DNA from 2 places in the Paenisporosarcina sp. P4_B8 genome. Region 2 is predicted to be linked to the other one. Evidence: riboswitches for the same ligand, from Rfam matches in the RefSeq annotation. Region 2 holds a riboswitch; the other holds the start of a gene.
What was found. A riboswitch is a leader RNA that binds a small molecule or an ion and turns the genes downstream of it on or off. The one in region 2 is predicted to bind lysine.
Positions count from the first base shown of each region.

Region 1: linked by a shared signal. The riboswitch ahead of AC1DSK_RS04265 (amino acid permease) and the one ahead of AC1DSK_RS15755 (transporter substrate-binding domain-containing protein) in region 2 are both predicted to bind lysine.

Region 1 is NZ_JBFUHX010000003.1:104,391-109,890, forward strand. It holds gene AC1DSK_RS04260 (YjcZ family sporulation protein) at 311-475, shown strand; gene AC1DSK_RS04265 (amino acid permease) at 942-2,342, opposite strand; lysine riboswitch at 2,449-2,630, opposite strand; gene AC1DSK_RS04270 (MerR family transcriptional regulator) at 2,812-3,576, shown strand; gene asnB (asparagine synthase (glutamine-hydrolyzing)) at 3,634-5,481, opposite strand.
Region 2 is NZ_JBFUHX010000022.1:33,553-39,052, forward strand. It holds gene AC1DSK_RS15745 (GGDEF domain-containing response regulator) at 1-950, opposite strand, end outside; gene AC1DSK_RS15750 (phosphoglycolate phosphatase) at 1,286-1,621, opposite strand; lysine riboswitch at 2,281-2,463, shown strand; gene AC1DSK_RS15755 (transporter substrate-binding domain-containing protein) at 2,600-3,439, shown strand; gene AC1DSK_RS15760 (amino acid ABC transporter permease) at 3,500-4,255, shown strand; gene AC1DSK_RS15765 (amino acid ABC transporter ATP-binding protein) at 4,272-5,012, shown strand; gene AC1DSK_RS15770 (DEAD/DEAH box helicase) at 5,272-5,500, shown strand, end outside.

The sequences.
Region 1 (5,500 bases), on a different contig from region 2:
GTGTCTTCCTTAAGCAACGTAAACCCTACCTTCTTTTACGTCCTTGCGACCCTATAGTCGCGCCAGTGTGAATAAGTTTAATCAAAAACATCGAGTAGATGCCAGAATTTCAAAACTTAATTGTTACCTTACATGTTAACTTGACTATTATTACACACACAATGGTCTTTGTCAAAGAATATCCTATAAATTGTAAAAGGAATCATCATTTCAGTAAACAAAAAAGCTCATTTACTCCGCTAAATCCCTAGGTCCTTCATCATCCCCTTCATATCATATAAGAATCTTTGAAGGAAAGGGGGACTTTATCATGGATTATTACGGCGGCGGTTACGGTCAATGTGGTGGCTATGGACCATGTGGTGGTCAATACGACCACTGCTCTCGTAGAGGCGGGAGTACTTTTGCAATAATTGTAGTTCTTTTCATTTTACTAATTATCATCGGTGCATCTTTCCACCATAGAAAATGCTAGTAAAATAGGAAATTCTCTCGAAAGTAAGATGGTTATATACACTCGAATTTCCCCTAAAAAATACCGACTGATTTAAGGAGTGCCTAAACAGCACTCTTTTTTAATGAAACTCGAATATTGCTCCACCTTCGCTACTTCTGGGGAAACAGAATGTGGTCTAGGTAGACAGTTTGTGTGTCCAGGTAGACAGATTGAGGTTCCAGGTAGACAGAGCTGCATTCCAGGTTGTATAAAATACAATTCCCATTCATAGTTGCAAAGGGTTGGGGTATTTTCAAATAGCATACCTCCAGGTAGACAGTTTGAGGTTCCAGGTAGACAGATTGACAGTCCAGGTAGACAGAATCGCATTCCAGGTTGTATAAAATACATGGTTCATTGCAGAACAGGATGTATGACTATGATTGAAGCTTATTTACATAAAAACGCCCACTTCATTTCATAGATGAAGTGGGCGTTTTGGGTATTAAATGTTGTTGTTTGCTTTTTTAACTCGACTGTAAAACAGAATCCCGCTGGCTAATAGGATTACACCAAATGTAAAAGTCTTGAGGTCGGCTGTACCTGCATAAATAACCCAAATGGAGTAAAGGGTAGCAAGAACTCCTATAATCCCATCCGTAATTCTACCTCTTCCATTTTTATATGTTTCACCAGTAAAGACCAGCTTCAACTGGAAAGCAGAAGAAATGAAATAAGGAACTAAATATGACAGCGTTGCGACGATAATGATGAAATCAAAAGCGGCTGCTATCGTATTTGATACCGTGGAGAATATGAACACCTGTGCAACTAAATTAGTGATGACCAAAGAAAAGACGGGTATCCCTTTCTTATTCACTTTTGCGAATGAAGGGAGAAATAAACCTTGTTTAGCTGCCTGGTAAGGAATTTCAGCACTCAGCATAACCCAACCAATTGTGGAACCAAATAAACTGACCAGACCGATGGCGGCAAGAATTTTTCCACCGACTGGTCCCAACACAGTTGAAATGGCATCGATAAGTGGTTTATCAGAAGCGATTAGTGCTTCATGGCTTAACATTCCTAAAACTAGCGTGCTGATCCCTACATAAATGGTAAGAGCAATAAGTAGTCCAATCGTCGTTGCACGCTTAACATCGATTGGTTTTTTAGCACGAGATGCAAATACCACGGCAGATTCAACACCAACGAATGCCCAAAGAGTTGCTACTGCTGCACCATTAACTTGCCCCAAAAGACCAATAGATTGTCCAAGCTCATCATATCTCGGCGCTACAAAAGGAAGAATGTTCGCTTTTTGAAATGCAAATAGACCAATTACAATAAATAATATGAATCCAATTACTTTCGTGGCAGTGGCAACAAAATTTATCTTCCCGGCATTTTCTAGACCATTTAGGATGATATAATGCACACCCCATAACAATAATGTACAAACTGTAAAGGTAAGTGCATTCCCCATTTTTAAAGTGAAGTTACCAATGGTAAACAGTTCAGCCTGATTAACTAAAATAGGGAAGAACGTGGACAAATAACCTGCAAAAGTGGTGATGATGGCAACATTACCAGCAACATTACCAATCCAATATCCCCAAGAAGACATAAATCCTGACAACGTGGAAGCGTTACTGCCCGGCTTAAACAATTCCTTTGCATAAATCTGTGGACCACCAGTTAAATTTGGTTTTCTCAATGCAAGATTGCCAAACACGAGTGCAATCATCAACACTCCAAATCCCGTAATCAACCAAGCGGATAATACACCGGCAGGGCTTGCAACTTCACTCAATGTGCGGGGGAGCATAAAAATGCCGGATCCCACCATATTTCCAACTACTAACGCAGTTAAAATCCATAAACCTAGTTTTTTGTTCGTGTTCATAAGCATATGCTCCTTTCGTTCATCTTCTATCTACCCAAAAAATATGATTTGTAAAATAAAAATACATAAAACGCATTCAGAAACGGTGTGCAAAAACCGAATCAGACAAAAAGATAGTTTTCATGGTCAATCACTATGACAGTTCTGCACTTATTCAGTGCCAGTCCCAGCATTAGTAATCAGAGCGATCAGTGCTTCTGCGAAAAATTCTTTCGCTTGAAATCAGCAAGTTCTGTTCTCTGACTTTTTTTCAAGTAACTATTATTTATCGCGATCTCTACCTCATCTTAAGCTGATGAGGGCTATATTTATTCACTGTACTAATATAGATACGTTTAAATGATTAGTCAATTGAAATGATTTACTATAGTAGTGTACGAAAGTTCAGCTTATTGCAAGTTTTTTAGATTTTCCAATTGACATTGACGCAACGTCAAGGAGTACGATGAAATCAAGAGGAGGTGACGAGATGGAATACACAGTTCAAAAATTAGGGAAATTGTCGGGAATCAGTTCACGCACATTGCGATACTATGACGAGATGAATCTTCTCAAGCCGGCGAGAATCAATTCATCAGGATATCGGATATACGGCCAAGCGGAAGTCAATAAGTTACAGCAAATCTTGTTTTATAGAGAACTGGGTTTGAGTCTCGAACACATCAAACAAATCGTGAACAATCCTTCATTTGATGGTGTGAAAGCCTTGAATGATCATCGTTCACAACTCCTCGACAAAAGAAAGCAGCTCGATCTACTGATTGCCAACGTGGAAAAATCGATTTCTTCAACAGAAGGGAGAAGTACCATGACGAACGATGAGAAATTTGAAGGCTTCAAACAAAAAATGGTAGATGATAATGAACAACAATACGGCAAAGAAATTCGTGCGAAATATGGAGATGACACGGTCAATCAATCAAATAGCAAATTAAAAAACATGACGCAGGCACAACATGATGAAGTAACAAAGCTTGCCAATGAAATTGCCATGACTTTAGCGGAAGCTTTCAAGACGGGAGATCCCGCAAGTGAGAAAGCCCAAAAAGCCGCTGAACTGCATAAACAATGGCTTATGTACTATTGGCCAAAGTATAGCAAGGAAGCACATGCAGGACTTGGGCAGATGTATGTGGATGATGAACGCTTTACTGCCTACTATGATAAAGAACAGCCAGGAACGGCTGCATTCTTCAGAGATGCCATTCAAATTTATACCGGTATGAAGTCATAACAAAAGAGCAGATTGAGTCAATTCGACTTCAATCTGCTCTTTCTTTCGTTGAAATAATCAATCAATCAATTGAATATTGTTATCTTTATACCAAACGTGCATTTGAGCGAGATGGGCAAGAAGCTGTGGCCCAGACATCAATTGACCGAACCATGGAACTTTGAATGCAGTTCCTTTCGACTCAACCAATTCATTCAACCGGTCACTGTCAAATAGTTCATGTAGAATCGAATTTTTGTCTATCAGAATGTCTTTCAGCCAGCCTTGGACACGGTCGGTGTAATACGGATTATGGGTTTTAGGATAAGGGCTTTTTTTGCGGTAAAGGACTTCGTCGGGTAACATGCCCTCTAATGCTTTTCGCAAGATACCTTTTTCCCGATTTCCCGCCATTTTTATTTCCCAAGGAATATTCCAGGCATATTCGACAAGCCGGTGATCGGCAAATGGTACGCGTACTTCCAAGCTTGCTCCCATACTCATACGGTCTTTACGATCAAGAAGTGTTGTCATGAACCAAACCATGTTCAGATAAAACATTTCTCGCCGTTTTGCTTCAAGACTTGATTCGCCATCGAGACGAGGAGTTTCGGCAACGCTCTGTTCATAGGCCTGACGTGCGTAATCTTCGAGTTTGAGTTTTTTGCGCCAATCATCTTTTAATAAGGAAACTCGCTCGGTTGTGGAGCGCATCCACGGAAAACCAGTGCCATTTAAATCATTAGCATTGTGAAACCATGGATAACCACCAAAAATTTCATCCGCACACTCTCCAGACAAACCAACTGTGAAATCCTCTTTTATTTCTCTGCAAAACCACAACAAGGAGGAGTCGACATCCGCCATACCAGGTAAATCACGGACATGCACGGCTTCAGTCAGATAATTTATTAGTTGATCTTGCGTAATGATGGAAGAGTGATGCATGGTTCCGAATGTATTGACGACTTTATCAATCCAAGGTCCATCGGCATTCGGCTGAAATTCATTTGCTTTAAAAAACTTGGCATTGTCTTCATAGTCAATGGAATAAGTATGAAGAGGTCCTTTTGCTTCTAGTTTGTAACGATTGGCTGCAATGGCCGTAATGGCACTGGAATCAACCCCACCTGATAAAAAGGAACAGAGTGGAACGTCTGATACAAGTTGACGTTCGACGGCATCCGTTACGAGGAAACGAACTTTTTCTGCCGTTTCATCCACTGAATCTGTGTGATGTTCACTTTTGACGTTCCAGTAGCGCCAAATTCGAAGTCCTTGACGTGAAACGGTTAATGCATGAGCAGGTCGCAATTCCTTCACTCCATGGAATACCCCGGAACCGGGTTTTCGGGATGGCCCCACAGCCAGCACTTCTGCTAATCCTTCGCGAGACAGTTGCGTTTTCATATCTGGGTGGGCAAGAAGAGCTTTAATTTCTGAAGCGAAAAGAAAGCCCCCGCCATGTTCCGTATAAAACAGCGGTTTTACGCCTAAACGATCGCGAGCAATAAACACTTTTTGATCCTTTTCATCCCAAATGGCAAAGGCAAATATGCCATTGAAATATTCCACACACTTTTCTTTCCATTCAATGTAGGAAGTCAGTAGTACTTCTGTATCGGAGTGTCCAGAGAAGGTATAGCCTTTTCGCAGTAATTCCTTCCGAAGATCTTCCGTGTTATATAATTCTCCGTTATAGCAAAGTGTATAGCGGGTATCATGATGTACTTTCGTCATTGGCTGCCTGCCACCTATAGGATCAACAACTGTCAATCGTCGGTGCCCAAATACTGCATGTGATTCTAACCATACATTTTCATCATCGGGTCCGCGTTTGGCCAATGTTTTTGTCATGTTTTCAACTACAGATGCTTGTGTTCGCAAGTCGCGTTCAAAGTGAACCCATCCTGTAATTCCACACATTGATTCTCATCCCTTCTAA
Region 2 (5,500 bases):
TCAACGATATGTATCATTAAGCGGCTAGCGAGGGAACTGGCAAACGAATTTTCATCATACACATGGATGGAATTTCTGCCTGCTTTTTTGGCTTGTTGTAAAGCACGGTCAGCCTGCTTCAGCAAAGTTCCTTCGATATGAGTGGAAGGAAACCATTCCGATATCCCAGCTGAAAAGGTGATATTCCAAAGTTCTCGCATTTGTTCAGCGATATCTTCTACGATATTTGCAGCAACAAGAGCTGGTTTATGGCGAATCAATAGGACAAATTCATCACTACCAAAACGGAATACATCTATCTTTGTTCGTAGGGTCTGTTGGGCAATATGGACAAAAGATTGTAGCACTTCATTACCTTTTTGATGGCCATAAAGATTATTGAAATCTTTAAATAAGTCGAAGTCAATGAGAACAATTGAAAAAGATTCATTGGATATTTCGTAACGATTATAAAGAGAAGACTTGGTTATATAAAATTGTTTCCTGTTGTATGCACCAGTTAATTCGTCAACGAGTAATTTATTCGTAATCGACTTTCTAAAAGCCACGCGGTTTAATATAAAGGGAATGAAAATATCCAAATCAATCGGTTTGCTGATAAAATCTATTGCCCCTAGTTCATATGCGCGTATTCGATTTTCTTTTAATTGATTGGAAGAGATAATCGCGGTTGGTATAGATCGATCTCGTGAAATATCTTTGATTTCCAGCAATACATCAAATCCACTTTTATCGGGCAGGTTTGCTTCAATAAGCACGAGATCTGGATTGACGGTATGGAAATATTCAATTCCTTTTGAAGCGGTCGTTGCAATTAAAACAGAAATAGAATGTCGGTCAAAAGAATCTTTCATGTCCATGACAAAATCAATATTTGGGTCAATAAGTAAAATTAACACCTCATCCCGAGGTTGAGATCTAGATTCATTTAATGGAATGTGTTGATCCATATTGTGCACCTCCAAACTTTGAATCTTAATTATAACAAAATAGAGTAAATAGAAATACATGTTAGTATGGGTCAGGAAATCTTACTACACAATTTCAGATGACAAATAATCGAATAAGTCATGAAAATTCAAGATTTATGGAAAGCGAGTTAAAGAAACAACATAATGCATTTAGTGTAGTTATTTTAAATTATCAAATCACGTAAATAGGACACCGTTCGTAAGAAAGCAAAGACATTTTTAATTAGGCAAGAAGAAAAACAAAGAACAGTTAGCAAAAGCTAACTGCTCCATTTGGCTTCAAAAGGTTAGAGATTGTAGGATGATATCCAATTTTAGTTTCTGAAAATTTCAACTTGATAGTCCTTAGCAGAATTTACAATAGCACAGATTTTCTGTTGTTCATCGCCAGCGACATGTCCATCTAAATAAATTTCAGATGTCGCATACTCTCCTGAATGACTTATATTATTAATCACAACATCAACATTTTTTTCTTTTTTAAAGTATTCTATAGTCGCTAGTTTAGCTGTTTCTTTGGTTTCTGGCCACGCTTCTTTACTGAATTCATCTGGTGTACCGTAATCCATAATAAAATATACCCATGCAGCTAGGAGAAGTATCATAGCTCCACCAAATACGAATAAGCGCTTTAATAGATTTTTCTTCATTAACCTTCACCTTTCAATAGCGTTCTTACTTTGTTCACATGACCACTTTGTTCAAGTCTTTTCATTACGAGCGTTTACTCCTCAAAACTTTATTTTATGCTTGTTTATTATACTATTCTGGTTCGTTAGCTATTATCTTATTACGTGACACTCACATTACAATTTTGTATGTTGTTGATGAACGTCGGGTTGTTGCGTCGAATGCTGTTCCCCATAAAAATCTCGTAATGTGTAATTAAATCAAGTTAATACAGAAATAGGAATTCAAATGAAATAATGGGGCTGCCTATTGTAGCAACCCCTATCTATGAAACCGTTGGCGATGTCATGCCACGGTTTTTTTGTTGATCTCCACTATTTCATCCATCATTTTTCATTGTCTCTTCCATTACGGATCGCAGGTTATTGCCTCATCCGGATGTGATAGGCATACTTGTGTTGTGTTGGGTTTCCCAAAGTCTGTGCTGTCTTTGGTGATAACGATAGCATAATGGAAATATATATATCATTTAGCTTTTGATAGAAGAAATGGTGACTCAACATATGCTAATAGGTTAAATACTAGATTTTTAGATTGGTTGACAGATAATTTCTGTTGTTGTAGACTGTTGATGTTGTTGAAAGACTGATTAACACAATTGAATACAACCTCACTTATATGGTGAGGTAGAGGCGCGATATTTAACAGTCCTTAGAGGAGTTTGAGAAAGCTTTGATTCTAGGGAGAAGGAAATGTCGCCGAAGTGAGTAATATTTCTCGGTATTACTTGCTGGGTCTGTAGTTAAGAACTGCAGGACTGTCTCAATAAACATCCCGGTTTATTGAGTGTGCTATCTCATTTGGGAAAAGTAGAGGATTTAGGGCAACTACGCATATTGCGACCTGAGTTCATCTCAGGTCTTTTTTTTGTGGAGTTGGCCTTTTTAGTCTATAAAGACGAAGTAAAACATATAACAAACAAAAGGGGAGAACTAGACATGAGAAAAAAATCAGCCATATTTTTAACGATATTCCTTTCTACCATTTTGCTTTTAACAGCTTGTGGGACAAGCAGTTCAGAGAAAACAGGTTCATCAGAAAAGAAAGATCCATTCATAGTAGGTATGGAAGCAGGATATGCGCCATTCAACTGGACTCAAATGGATGATGCAAATGGCGGAGTGAGAATTGACGGAAATGCTGAATATGCAGGTGGCTATGACGTTGAAATTGCAAAACGAATCGCTGACAAGCTAGGTAAAGAATTAGTCATTGTCAAAACGGAATGGGACGGTCTTGTTCCAGCATTGGTTTCTGGCAAGATCGATGCCATCATTGCTGGCATGTCACCAACAGCTGAACGCAAAGAGTCAATCGATTTTTCGGACAACTACTATACTTCAGAGTTGGTCATGGTTGTTAAAAAGGGCGGGAAATATGAGGACGCCGCTTCAATCCATGATTTCAAAGGAGCAAAAGTAACGGCACAATTAAATACATTCCACTACTCCGTGATCGATCAAATCAAAGGTGTGAAAAAGCAGACTGCTATGGATAACTTCCCGGCGATGCGTGTAGCACTTGAATCAGGAATGATTGATGGATATGTATCGGAACGCCCAGAAGGATTCAGTGCTTCCGCAGCTAACGACAACTTCGCTATGGTTGAATTTACAGATGGTTTCGAGACTTCTGTAGAAGACACGACAACTGCAGTCGGATTGCAAAAAGGCAGTGACTTGACAGAGAAAATCAATGAAGCACTCGCAGAGATTTCAGATGAAGAACGTCAGGAAATCATGGATAACGCAATTAAAAATCAACCGGCAGCACAATAAGTAACAACGTGATACCGGCTGCAATAGCAGCCGGTTTTAAGTTGTCCAAGGAGGACAAAGATGAGTACTGAGTGGATTATGACGATTTTATCTAATAACTGGCCGATGTTCATTCGTGGAGCAGGTATGACACTCTTGATTTCCATTATCGGGACAATTCTTGGGGCAATCATTGGATTGCTGATTGGTGTCATCAAAACGATTCCAATGCCTGAACGAGGGGCTAAAAAATGGCTATTAAAAATTATTAATACAATTTTATCTGTATATGTTGAGTTTTTCCGCGGCACGCCAATGATCGTGCAAGCCATGGTTATCTTTTATGGATCGGCCTTGGCATTTGGCATCAGCATGGACGTATTGTCTGCGGCCATCTTCATCGTATCGATCAATACAGGAGCGTACATGGCAGAGATTGTCCGTGGGGGAATAGTGTCCGTCGATAAAGGCCAATTCGAAGCATCTCAGGCAATCGGCATGAATCATTTCCAGACGATGATCCATGTCGTCCTGCCGCAAGTCATTCGTAACATTTTGCCGGCAACAGGCAATCAATTTGTCATCAATATTAAAGATACGGCTGTACTTAACGTCATTGGCGTTACCGAGTTGTTTTTCCAAACGAAATCAGTGGCAGGAAATAACTTCAGATATTTTGAATCGTTCTTTGTTGCCTGTGTCCTGTATTTCATCATGACGTTCACCGTCACATTAATCCTTCGATATGTGGAACGGAAACTGGATGGACCTAAAAATTACAGCATGATTGGAATGCCGGAAAATGTACTTGGTACAACAAAAAACGGTAACCGATAAGAAAGGAGAAGTTCACATGGAAGTAGTTATTGATATACAGCATCTAAGCAAATCTTTTGGATCCCATGAAGTATTGCGCGACATTGACTTCTCGGTAAATAAAGGGGAAGTGGTCTGTGTCATTGGTTCTTCGGGATCTGGAAAGTCCACTCTTCTGCGCTGCATTAACCTATTGGAAAAACCGAGTGGCGGACAAATCATTTATAATAATGAAAACATTTTGGATAACAAGCATGATATCCATGCTTACCGAACAAAACTCGGAATGGTCTTCCAGCAATTCAACTTATTCAACAATCATAATGTCCTCAACAATTGCGTCATTGGACAAGTGAAAATTTTGAAACGCTCAAAGGAAGAAGCGGAAAAAATTGCGATGAAATACCTGAAAGTCGTTGGGATGGATCGATATATCAACGCGAAACCAAGCCACTTGTCAGGCGGTCAAAAACAGCGTGTAGCAATTGCACGTGCACTTTCAATGGAACCAGACGTCATGCTGTTTGATGAACCAACATCAGCACTAGATCCTGAGATGGTAGGAGAAGTTCTTAAAGTCATGAAGGAACTTGCCGAAACAGGTCTTACCATGCTAATCGTCACGCATGAGATGGAATTTGCGAAGGAAGTTTCAGACCGTGTCGTATTTATGGACAAAGGTGTTATTTGTGAAGTGGGAAGTCCAGAGCAAATTTTCAATAACCCAACACAAGAACGTACAAAAGAATTCTTAAAACGAACATTAAAAAAGATGTAAATTAATCTTTTCTAAATCATAATTACATGACAAAAAAGGGATATCCGATTACTGGATGTCCCTTTTCTTATTGTCTCTCAAGTACAGCAAATCTATGATTTTAATCGTTGAATATATTAAATGAGTTTGATTTTGATGTTGCGCTTAATGTGAAATCACGATTTGATTGAGGCTTTTATATTTATTTTCAAATAAAAATCATAGCTATTTCTTTTTTGGACATCTTATTAGAAAGAAAATGTTGTATGAGGTGATATCTATGATTATTGAAAGGTCGTCTAAGTGGAAAGAAGGCTTCATTAATCGATTGGAAAATCGTGAAGCTTGGGATAACTGGACGCTATATAAGATGAGTTATGACGTAGTAAAGTCGAACTTGATTACCGAATTTACAGGTCTTCAATCTCCTAAATATTTACCTAACCTGACACCATTGAAACATCAACTCGAAGTCGCAGAAACCGTTATAGAACGCATGAATGGAAAAG